Regions from separate parts of the Chelatococcus sp. GCM10030263 genome, predicted to be linked through region 2. Evidence: riboswitches for the same ligand, from Rfam matches in the RefSeq annotation. Region 2 holds a riboswitch; the other holds the start of a gene.
What was found. Region 2 has a riboswitch for cobalamin ahead of ACFQU1_RS09955 (ABC transporter substrate-binding protein). Riboswitches for the same ligand answer to the same signal wherever they lie in the genome.
Positions count from the first base shown of each region.

Region 1: another riboswitch for cobalamin. It lies ahead of ACFQU1_RS07500 (CbtB-domain containing protein); the one in region 2 lies ahead of ACFQU1_RS09955 (ABC transporter substrate-binding protein).

Region 1 covers NZ_JBHTDB010000003.1:622,992-627,170, forward strand. The annotation lists gene cobN (cobaltochelatase subunit CobN) at 1-130, opposite strand, end outside; gene cobW (cobalamin biosynthesis protein CobW) at 141-1,187, opposite strand; gene ACFQU1_RS07490 (DUF1636 family protein) at 1,184-1,594, opposite strand; gene ACFQU1_RS07495 (CbtA family protein) at 1,591-2,325, opposite strand; gene ACFQU1_RS07500 (CbtB-domain containing protein) at 2,333-2,506, opposite strand; cobalamin riboswitch at 2,541-2,739, opposite strand; gene ACFQU1_RS07505 (MFS transporter) at 2,759-4,000, opposite strand; gene ACFQU1_RS07510 (aldo/keto reductase) at 4,095-4,179, opposite strand, start outside.
Region 2 covers NZ_JBHTDB010000004.1:134,368-138,546, forward strand. The annotation lists gene ACFQU1_RS09950 (FecCD family ABC transporter permease) at 1-898, opposite strand, end outside; gene ACFQU1_RS09955 (ABC transporter substrate-binding protein) at 898-1,902, opposite strand; cobalamin riboswitch at 2,089-2,329, opposite strand; gene ACFQU1_RS09960 (DUF2254 domain-containing protein) at 2,431-3,807, opposite strand; gene ACFQU1_RS09965 (sodium:calcium antiporter) at 4,084-4,179, shown strand, end outside.

The DNA of each region.
Region 1 (4,179 bases), on a different contig from region 2:
AAGCGACGGCGAGCGCCGACAGATCCGTGTCGGTGAAGGAGAGCACGACCATCTCGGCCGGCGACTGAGCGAGATCGACCGGCGTTTCCGCCTCGTCGAGCCCGACCGTGGTCACCGGCAGGAGATGCATCGCCCTTCCCTCAGCCCGTGATCGCTGTGGTGATCGCCGCGCGGTCGAGGCCCTTCTGGCCGATCACCACGAGGCGGCCGAGGCGCGCTTCGTCCTGGCGCCACGGCCGCTCGAACTGCTGCTGGAAGCGTTCGCCGACACCCTGCACGAGAAGCCGCAAGGGCTTGCCCGCAATCGCAAGGAAGCCTTTGATGCGCAGGATGTCGTGCGTCGCCGCGGCCTCGCGCAGCCGGGCGACAATGGCTTCTGCTGCCCGCTGTTCGGGGATTTCCACGATGAAGCTGTCGAAGTCGTCGTGGTCGTGCTCGCCCGCCGCGTCGTGATGCGAGTGACGGGCGTCGAGATCGCTCTCGGCGGCGGCATGAAGGCCGAGCAGCACCTTGGGGTCGACCACGCCGTCGCGCGTGGTGATGACCTTCACCGCCCGCGGCACCGTCTCGGCGATCTCGGCGCGCACCCGCGCCTCGTCCTCCGGGTCAAGGAGATCGGACTTGTTGAGGATGACGAGATCGGCCGACAGAAGCTGGTCCTCGAACACCTCCTCGAGCGGATTGTCGTGATCGAGCGAAGGGTCGGCAGCCCGCTGTCTGGCGAGTTCCTCGGGATCGTCGGCAAAGCGCCCTGCCGCCGTCGCCGGGCCGTCCACCACGGTGATGACGCCGTCCACGGTGACGCGCGAAGAAATCGCCGGCCAGTTGAACGCCTTCACGAGCGGCTTCGGCAAGGCGAGCCCCGACGTCTCGATCAGGATATGCTCCGGCGGCCGCTCCTTGCCGAGGAGGCCTTCGAGCGCCGGGATGAAATCGTCCGCCACAGTGCAGCAGAGACAGCCGTTGGCGAGCTCGACGATGTTGTCCTCCGGGCAGGCCTCGACGCCGCAGCCCTTCAGGATCTCGCCGTCGATGCCGACGTCGCCGAATTCATTGACGATCACGGCGAGCCGCCGGCCGTCGGCCTGGCCGAGCACATGGCGCAACAGGCTCGTCTTGCCCGCGCCGAGAAAGCCCGTGACGATGGTGCAGGGAATTTTCGCGCTCGCCGCATCGGGACTTGTCATCGCGGTTCATCCATCGGTTTGAAATCGAGCGGCGGCACGCGCGCCACGACGCTCTTGCGGAAGGGCAGCGGGCGCTCGCGCCAGGGTATGATGCCGTCGGCGGTCGCCGCAAACTGGCGCGCGGCCGTGACGATGTCGTCGACATTGCCGTCGGCGTCGAGATCGCCGACGACATAGGTCCATTTGCCGGGCGCAGCGAGCGCCACCGTGCAGGGCCGACGGCAGACGGAGAGGCAGGCGACGGGCGTGACCGTGACCTCCGCGTCGGCTGCTAGACGGTCCGCGAGCCTGGCGGCAAGCCCGGGCCCCGGCTCGTCATAGGCCTTGCCGTCCGCATCCGCTTCGGCGATCGGCCGCCGGCAGGTCACGCAGACATAGAGCGTGACGCCGGGCTGTGCGGCGCTCATGACGCGTGCGGCTTGAACCGCTGCCAGAAGAAGCCGACGGCGACGGCGACGCTCGCCCAGAGCGCGGCATTGACTACGAGCGAAGTGGCCGCGAAGGCGCCGGCGAGTTCGGCCGGCGCGCCGCTCGCATAGACCTCCGGACGCGGTGCCCCGATCACATGCGGCGCGAGCAGCAGCAAGAGGCCGGCGGCCTTGGCCCAGAGCCCTGGCGTGCGGATGAGAAGCCAGAGCGCGGCGGCAGTGGCCACGGCGGTCCCCATCCACCAGATCTGGCGGGCGAGCAGCGGCGCGGCGGCGCTGCCCGGCAATTCCGGCGCGAGCCCCAGCGCCGGCGCGAGCCCGGTGGCGATGAAGGCGGCCGCCGCCCAGGCGAGCGCACGCCTCCCATCGATCGGATCGCCCGAGAGGACGAGGCCGGCCATGAGAATGAGGGCAAAGCCGATCGCCGTCACGACGGTCGCGAGGCTCGTGAAGGCGGTCCGCTCCAGGCCGTCGGTCGGGCTCCAGCCCGCCTCGTCATGGGCGCCTTCGCCATGGGAATGCGCGAGAATGATGGTGGCGCCGGAAAAGCGAAGACCCGCCGCCGGATCGAGCGATGCATGTCCCGCCGGCTTTTCGAAGGCTTCCCCCGCGAGGATCAGCGGAGTCGTGGTGAAATGCTGTAGGACCGCAATCGCAAGTCCCGCAACAAGGCCGGCCGCAAGTGCGACCGCCAGCACGCGATTGAGCATGTCGCGGTCAGTGGCAGGGAAAGCTCAGCGCATGCCGCGTGTCGTGTGCGGCATTGTGGATCGCCTCGGAATGGGCGAAGCCCGTCACGAAGACGAGCGCGACGCCCATCGCGAAGGCAACGAGCGCGATCTTGAGAGCATCGGTCCGCGAACCGGCGCGGGTCTCGGCATAAACTTGCATGATAACCTCCTTGGCCGCCCCACCGGCAGCCGCCCGAGTTGACACAGGCGAAGGCAGGTCTCCTGGCTCACGGTTCGCCGCCTCGTGCCGCCTTCCCGGACCCTCGGATCCAGTGGCATCGTGGCGCGAGACTTACCGCTCACAGTTGCGGGGGCAGCTCCGGCATTGGGTCATCGACCCGCACCGGAATTCCCTTTCAACCTCTCGCGAGGACCTTCGCGGGCTCAGCTAGACGTGGTCTCGCCGCAAAAGTCAATCAGGCCGCATATCCTCGATCAGCCTGTCGCGGTGGAGGAGCGCTGGAAAGACGCGCGTCCACAAAAGCGCGATGAGGATGGTGCCGGCGCCGCCGACGACGACCGCCGGAACGACACCGATGAAGGCCGCGAGCGTCCCCGATTCGAACTCGCCGAGCTGGTTGGAGGCGCCGATGAAAACGGTGTTCACGGCCGCCACGCGCCCGCGCATGGCATCGGGCGTGTCGGCCTGCACCAGCGTCTGGCGCACGAAGACGCTGATCATGTCGGCTGCACCGAGCACGGTGAGCGCGCCGAGCGAGAGGAAGAAATTGGTCGAGAGCCCGAAAACGATAGTGGCAAGGCCGAAGATCATCACGGCCGTGAACATGCGATATCCCGCACGCCGCGCCAGAGGCCTGTAGGCCAGAAGAAGCGCCATGGCGGCTGCGCCGACCGCCGGCGCGCTGCGCAGCAGCCCGAGCCCGACCGGCCCGATACTGAGGATCGTCGCCGCATAGATCGGCAGGAGCGCGGTCGCGCCGCCGAGCAGCACGCCGAAGAGATCGAGCGTCACGGCGCCGAGAATGACCGGCTTGGCGCGAATGAAGGTGAGGCCTGCGATCAGCGTCGCCCAGTCGACCTTCGGCGGCGGGACCTTTTCGGCGCGCAGGCGGACGGCGGCCATGCAGATAGCGGCGCAGGCGAAGAGCAGGCCCGCGCCGGCCAGCGCGACCTCGGAGCCCGCCACATAGAGCAGTCCGCCGATCGCGGGGCCGGTGATCACCGCGACCTGAAAAATGGACGATCCCCAGGCGATCGCCCGGCCGAAGAGCTCCCGCGGCACGAGATTGGGCAGGAAGGCCTGGCTCGCCGGCTGATAGAACGCGCGCGAAACGCCCATGAGGACGACGAGCGCATAGATCGGCCAAATGACCGGCGGCTTCATGAAGGCAAAAGCGGCGAGCCCGAAGGCGATGACCGCATTGAGCCCGTAGCAGGCCAACATGATGAGCCGCCGGTCCACCCGGTCGGCCGCATGGCCCGTGACAAGGACGAGGCTGATGACCGGCAGAAAGGCGGCGAGCCCGACGAGCCCGAGCGCGAGCGCGCTGCCGGTCAGGTCATAGACGAGCCAGCCGACGGCGACATCGGTGATCTGCTGGGCGACGGACCCCGAAAACCGCGAGCCGAGAAACCACGTGAAATCCCGTTGTCTGAAGATGGTCCACGGGGAACTCGGAGAAATCGCCGTCATCGGTCCTGCATCGGCCGTGGGAAGTTACATGAGGCAAAAGGCCGGCACCGCTGCCGGCCGTGCAGCGGTGCCATGACGAGAGGTTGGTCGCGGCTTAAGCCGCCGTCTTGCCGGTGATGCGGTCGATTTCGGCGAGGTCCTCGGCCGACAATTTCCAGTCGACCGCCGCTACATTGGCC
Region 2 (4,179 bases):
CCATCATGAATGCCGCTGGCAGGAGGCGGCCGTGGCCGGGCCCGACCAGGAACCGGGCCGCATGGGGAATGACGAGCCCGACGAAGCCGATGGAACCGACGAGGCTCACCATCGTCGCGGTCATGGCGGCGGCCGCGCCGTAAAGCACGAGCTGGGTCCGCCTGACGGGGATGCCGAGCGCGGCGGCCGCGTCGCCGCCGAAGGTGAAGGCATCGAGCGCGCGGGCATGGAGGAGCGAGATGCCGAAGCCGAGGAATGCAACCGGTGCCGCAAGATGGACATCGGGCCAGCGCACGCCGCCGAGATTGCCGAGGAGCCAGAACATCACGCCGCGCACCTGCTCGGCGCTGGCGGAACTGGTGACGATATAGGAGGTTGCGGCGTTGAAGAGTTGCGAGCCGGCGACGCCGGCCAGAATCGTGCGGTCGAGCCCACCGCCCGCTCCGGCGGCGAGCAGGACGACGAAAGCGAAAGCGATGATCGCTCCGGCAAAGGCTCCAGCCGACAGCGATAGCGTGCCGGCGCCGAGCCCCAGGATCATGACGGCGACCGCGCCGGTCGACGCCCCGGCGGAAATCCCCAGCATGTAGGGCTCGGCCAAGGGATTGCGCAGCAAGGCTTGCAGGATCACGCCGGAAACGGCGAGCGCGGCGCCGCAGCAGGCGGCGACGAGAGCACGGCTCAGCCGGTAGTCCCAGATGATGCCTTCCTGAACCCTGCCAACCCCGAAGCCGGCGTCCACCAGCCTGTTGGCTATCGCCTTGAAGGTGGTGGTGAGCGGGATCGCCATCTCGCCGATCGAGACCGCAAAGCTGATGGCGACGGCGAGGAGGCCAAGCCCCGCGAGGACGAAGACGGCTTGCAACTCCCAGCCGCGGCCAAGAACCGGATCGCGGATCAATGGGAAAGCCCGAACGACTTGATGCCGCGCGCCAGCGCCTCGATGCCGTCGACCGTGCGGACCGAGGGATGCATCGCCTCGACATCCATGAGAATGAACCGCTTGTTGCGGACCGCATCGAGCCTGCTGACGACCGGGTCGTTCATCAGGAAGTCGCGCTTCACGGCAGGGTCGTCGGCTGGATAACGGCGGCGGTTCATCTCGGCCATCACGATGACGGTCGGATCGGCGGCGACGATGCTCTCCCAGCTCGTGAGGGGCCATTCCTCGTCGGTGGTGATGACGTTGCGGACCCCGAGCTTCCCGATCATGGAGGCGGGCACGCCGTTCCGGCCGGCAACGAAGGCATCACCCTTCGCATTCGGGCTGGAAAACCAGAAGACGACGGAGACGTCCTTCGCCTTCTCGCCCGCCACGGAGGCTATCGCATCCGCCTCCCGCTTCCGCAGGTCGGCGATGAGCGTCTCGCCGCGCTCCCTGACGTCGAAGATTTGCGCCAGCTCGCGGATCTCCTGGTAGACGAGATCCATGGTGAACGGCGTCTTGCGCGCGCCGTCGCCGCCCTTGCTGTTGTCCTTCACGCAATCCGCCGGCGAGACATAGGTCGGGATGCCGAGCTTCGCGAATTGCTCGGGTCGTCCCACCACCCCGTTCGGCCCGACATGCCACACGAACTGGGCCGTCACCAAGTCGGGGTTTTGAGCCACGACGGCCTCGAAGCTCGGATCGTTGTCGGCCAGGCGCTTGATCCCGGCATTCTCGTTTGCGAACTGCTTCAGGACAGGCCCGAACCAGACGGCGGTTCCGACCATTCGATCGGCGAGGCCGAGCGAAAAGAGGATTTCCGTGCTGCTCTGGCCGATGGAGACGACCCTCTGCGGCGCCTTTTCGAAGGTGATCGGAGCACCGCAATTCTCGATCGTCAGAGGATAATGCGTCGGCTGCGCTGCAAGGCTCTGCTGCGGTGCGAGCGCGAGGAAAAGAAGCCCGGCCGCCGCCAGCGCGAGCCGGAATGGACGGAATACGACGCTTGCAGGTGTAAGGACGCTTGCAGGATAAAGAAGAACAGACACCGACAACCCCTTTTCTCTGAAAGGGGGCTTGGGCCGAAGGTTCGCATGGCTGGACCGTGCCGGGAGCCGGCGTGCAGGACAGCAAAGCGATCCGCCGGGACACCCCGCCCGAGGACACGTTCGATGCTCACGGGCAGGTCTCCTGGCTCGCGGGTCGAAACCGGCTGTCTGGCCTTCCCAACGCAGGGCACCTCAGGCGGTGCGGGCGTCAGTGGCACGTCGCGACAGCGGCTCGCCGCTTACAGTTGCGGGGGCAGCTCCGGCATGGGCGTTCGACCGCAAGGACGAGCCGCCGCACCGGATTCCCTCTTAGCGCCGGAGAATCACTCCGGCGACCCATGAACATCGACAAGGTGGGCCGAACCTCACGCCCCGGTCAAGCCGTGACATTCCGTCGGCGGCGATGACATAGACGAAATGTTATAACGTTGCAATATTGAAATCCTCGCGTTCGGGTCAGGAGGCTGTTTTGCCTGCAGGAGCATTCATGCCCCCCGTCCACGCAGCCTTCAGGGCGTCCTCCGCGGCCGTGGAACGGCGCTCTATCTGCTCACGATCGGTCTGGTCCGTGATCGTGTGCTCGGCGGCCGCCCTGACGCTCGTGAGTTGCTCCCGGACGGCATCGAGCTGGACCGGCAGTCTCGCACGTTCAGCGATGCGGGCGAGCGCCTCGAGCATGTGAATGACGACGAGGGGCTTGTCCGCGCCGTTCTGGCGGATCTGGCTGAACCCGGCTTTCAGCAGGCTCGCATAAGTCGAGCGCGGGCAGACGATGCGGATCTTGCCGTCCTCATCGGCGAAGAGGCCGGGCGGCAGGGCCCGGTTCATGATCCGCGACAGGGACGCCGAAAGCTGGTTGAGCACCGCCACGGCGGTATAGGGATCGTTGACGCCCGGCGACAAAGCCCGCACGGCGATCTCGACCAGATGCCGGATGGAGAATTCGAGGTCCTGGACGGGTGTGCGGTGAACCCCGATCAGGATGCACTCGCTGATCGCCTTCTTGAGATCGTCGCCGACGCGGTCGCGCGGATGAATGCCGATTCCCTGTCCGCCCTCCACGACATAATCGCCCGCTCTGAAGTAGAGGCCCACGAGGACATCGGCCCGGCGGGCGACCGCCTCCAGGCGATCGAACTCGATCGCCTGGACGTAACCGGCCTTGTCCGGTCCGACGAAGACCGCCTCCCGGTCGAAGTCTCTGGGCAAGGCATCGGCGGGATCGACCGGATCGTCGGGCGCCAGAGGAGCAAGATCGTCGATGACGCCGTCGAGTTCGCGGCCGACGCGCTCGATGACCGTTTCGGACATGATCGAGCGGGCGAGCGTATGGAGGAAGAATACCAATAAGGCGACGCTGACGACCGTCAAAGCAATGGCGAGTGTGACGGTCGAGAATGGAAGGAGCCCCGCGCCGCCGCGCCGGCCGATCGAGGCCAGTACCAGCAGGCAATAGACGATCGTCATGACGAAGGTGCCGAGCACAGCTTGTGTCTGCGGGCTCGCCATGAAGTTGCGCACGAGCCTCGGGCCGAACTGGTTGGCGGCCAGCGTGAGCACGACCATGGTGATGGAGAAGACCAGGGTGGTCATCTGGATCATCGACGACAACAGGGTCGAGAGCAGGTCCCGTGCGTCGTTTGCCGTGCTCACATAGACGAGCCAGGGCGCCGCGTCGGAGGGACGGGCAGCGAGTTGCGCATCGAGCCACAGGCTCGCCAGCACGAGCAGGACAGCGGCCAGCGCCAGCGCCGCCGGCACGAACCAGAAGCTCGTCTGAAGGTAGTCCCAGAGCGCACGGGAGCGGCCGCGGTGCTGCAGCGGCGCACTCATCGCAGCCCCTCGCAACCACAGAGCGATGCAAACCCCGCGGGCAGGGGCGTGGCTGCGACCATATCAACTTGCGGCAGCACGATTGGCGTTGCCTTTCGGCGGTTGCACCGCGACGTCTCGGATCCTCGACCAGAGTGATGGGAACCATGCTATCGGCACGGTGTTCCCAAGCTGGTATCCGGTTTCCGCTCGAGCTCATGGCGGAACACGCCTCGAACGAACTGTGCGGGCGGGCTTTTCCGGCTCGCTGCCTCCCACCACAGGAGGAGAGCCGCATTGCAGCTCACCGGGCTCGGCCTCTGGTTGACTGCCGCCATCTTCCTGGCTGCTGCGGTGGTGGTCTGGGCGGCGGGCACGCGGCTCACCGGCTAT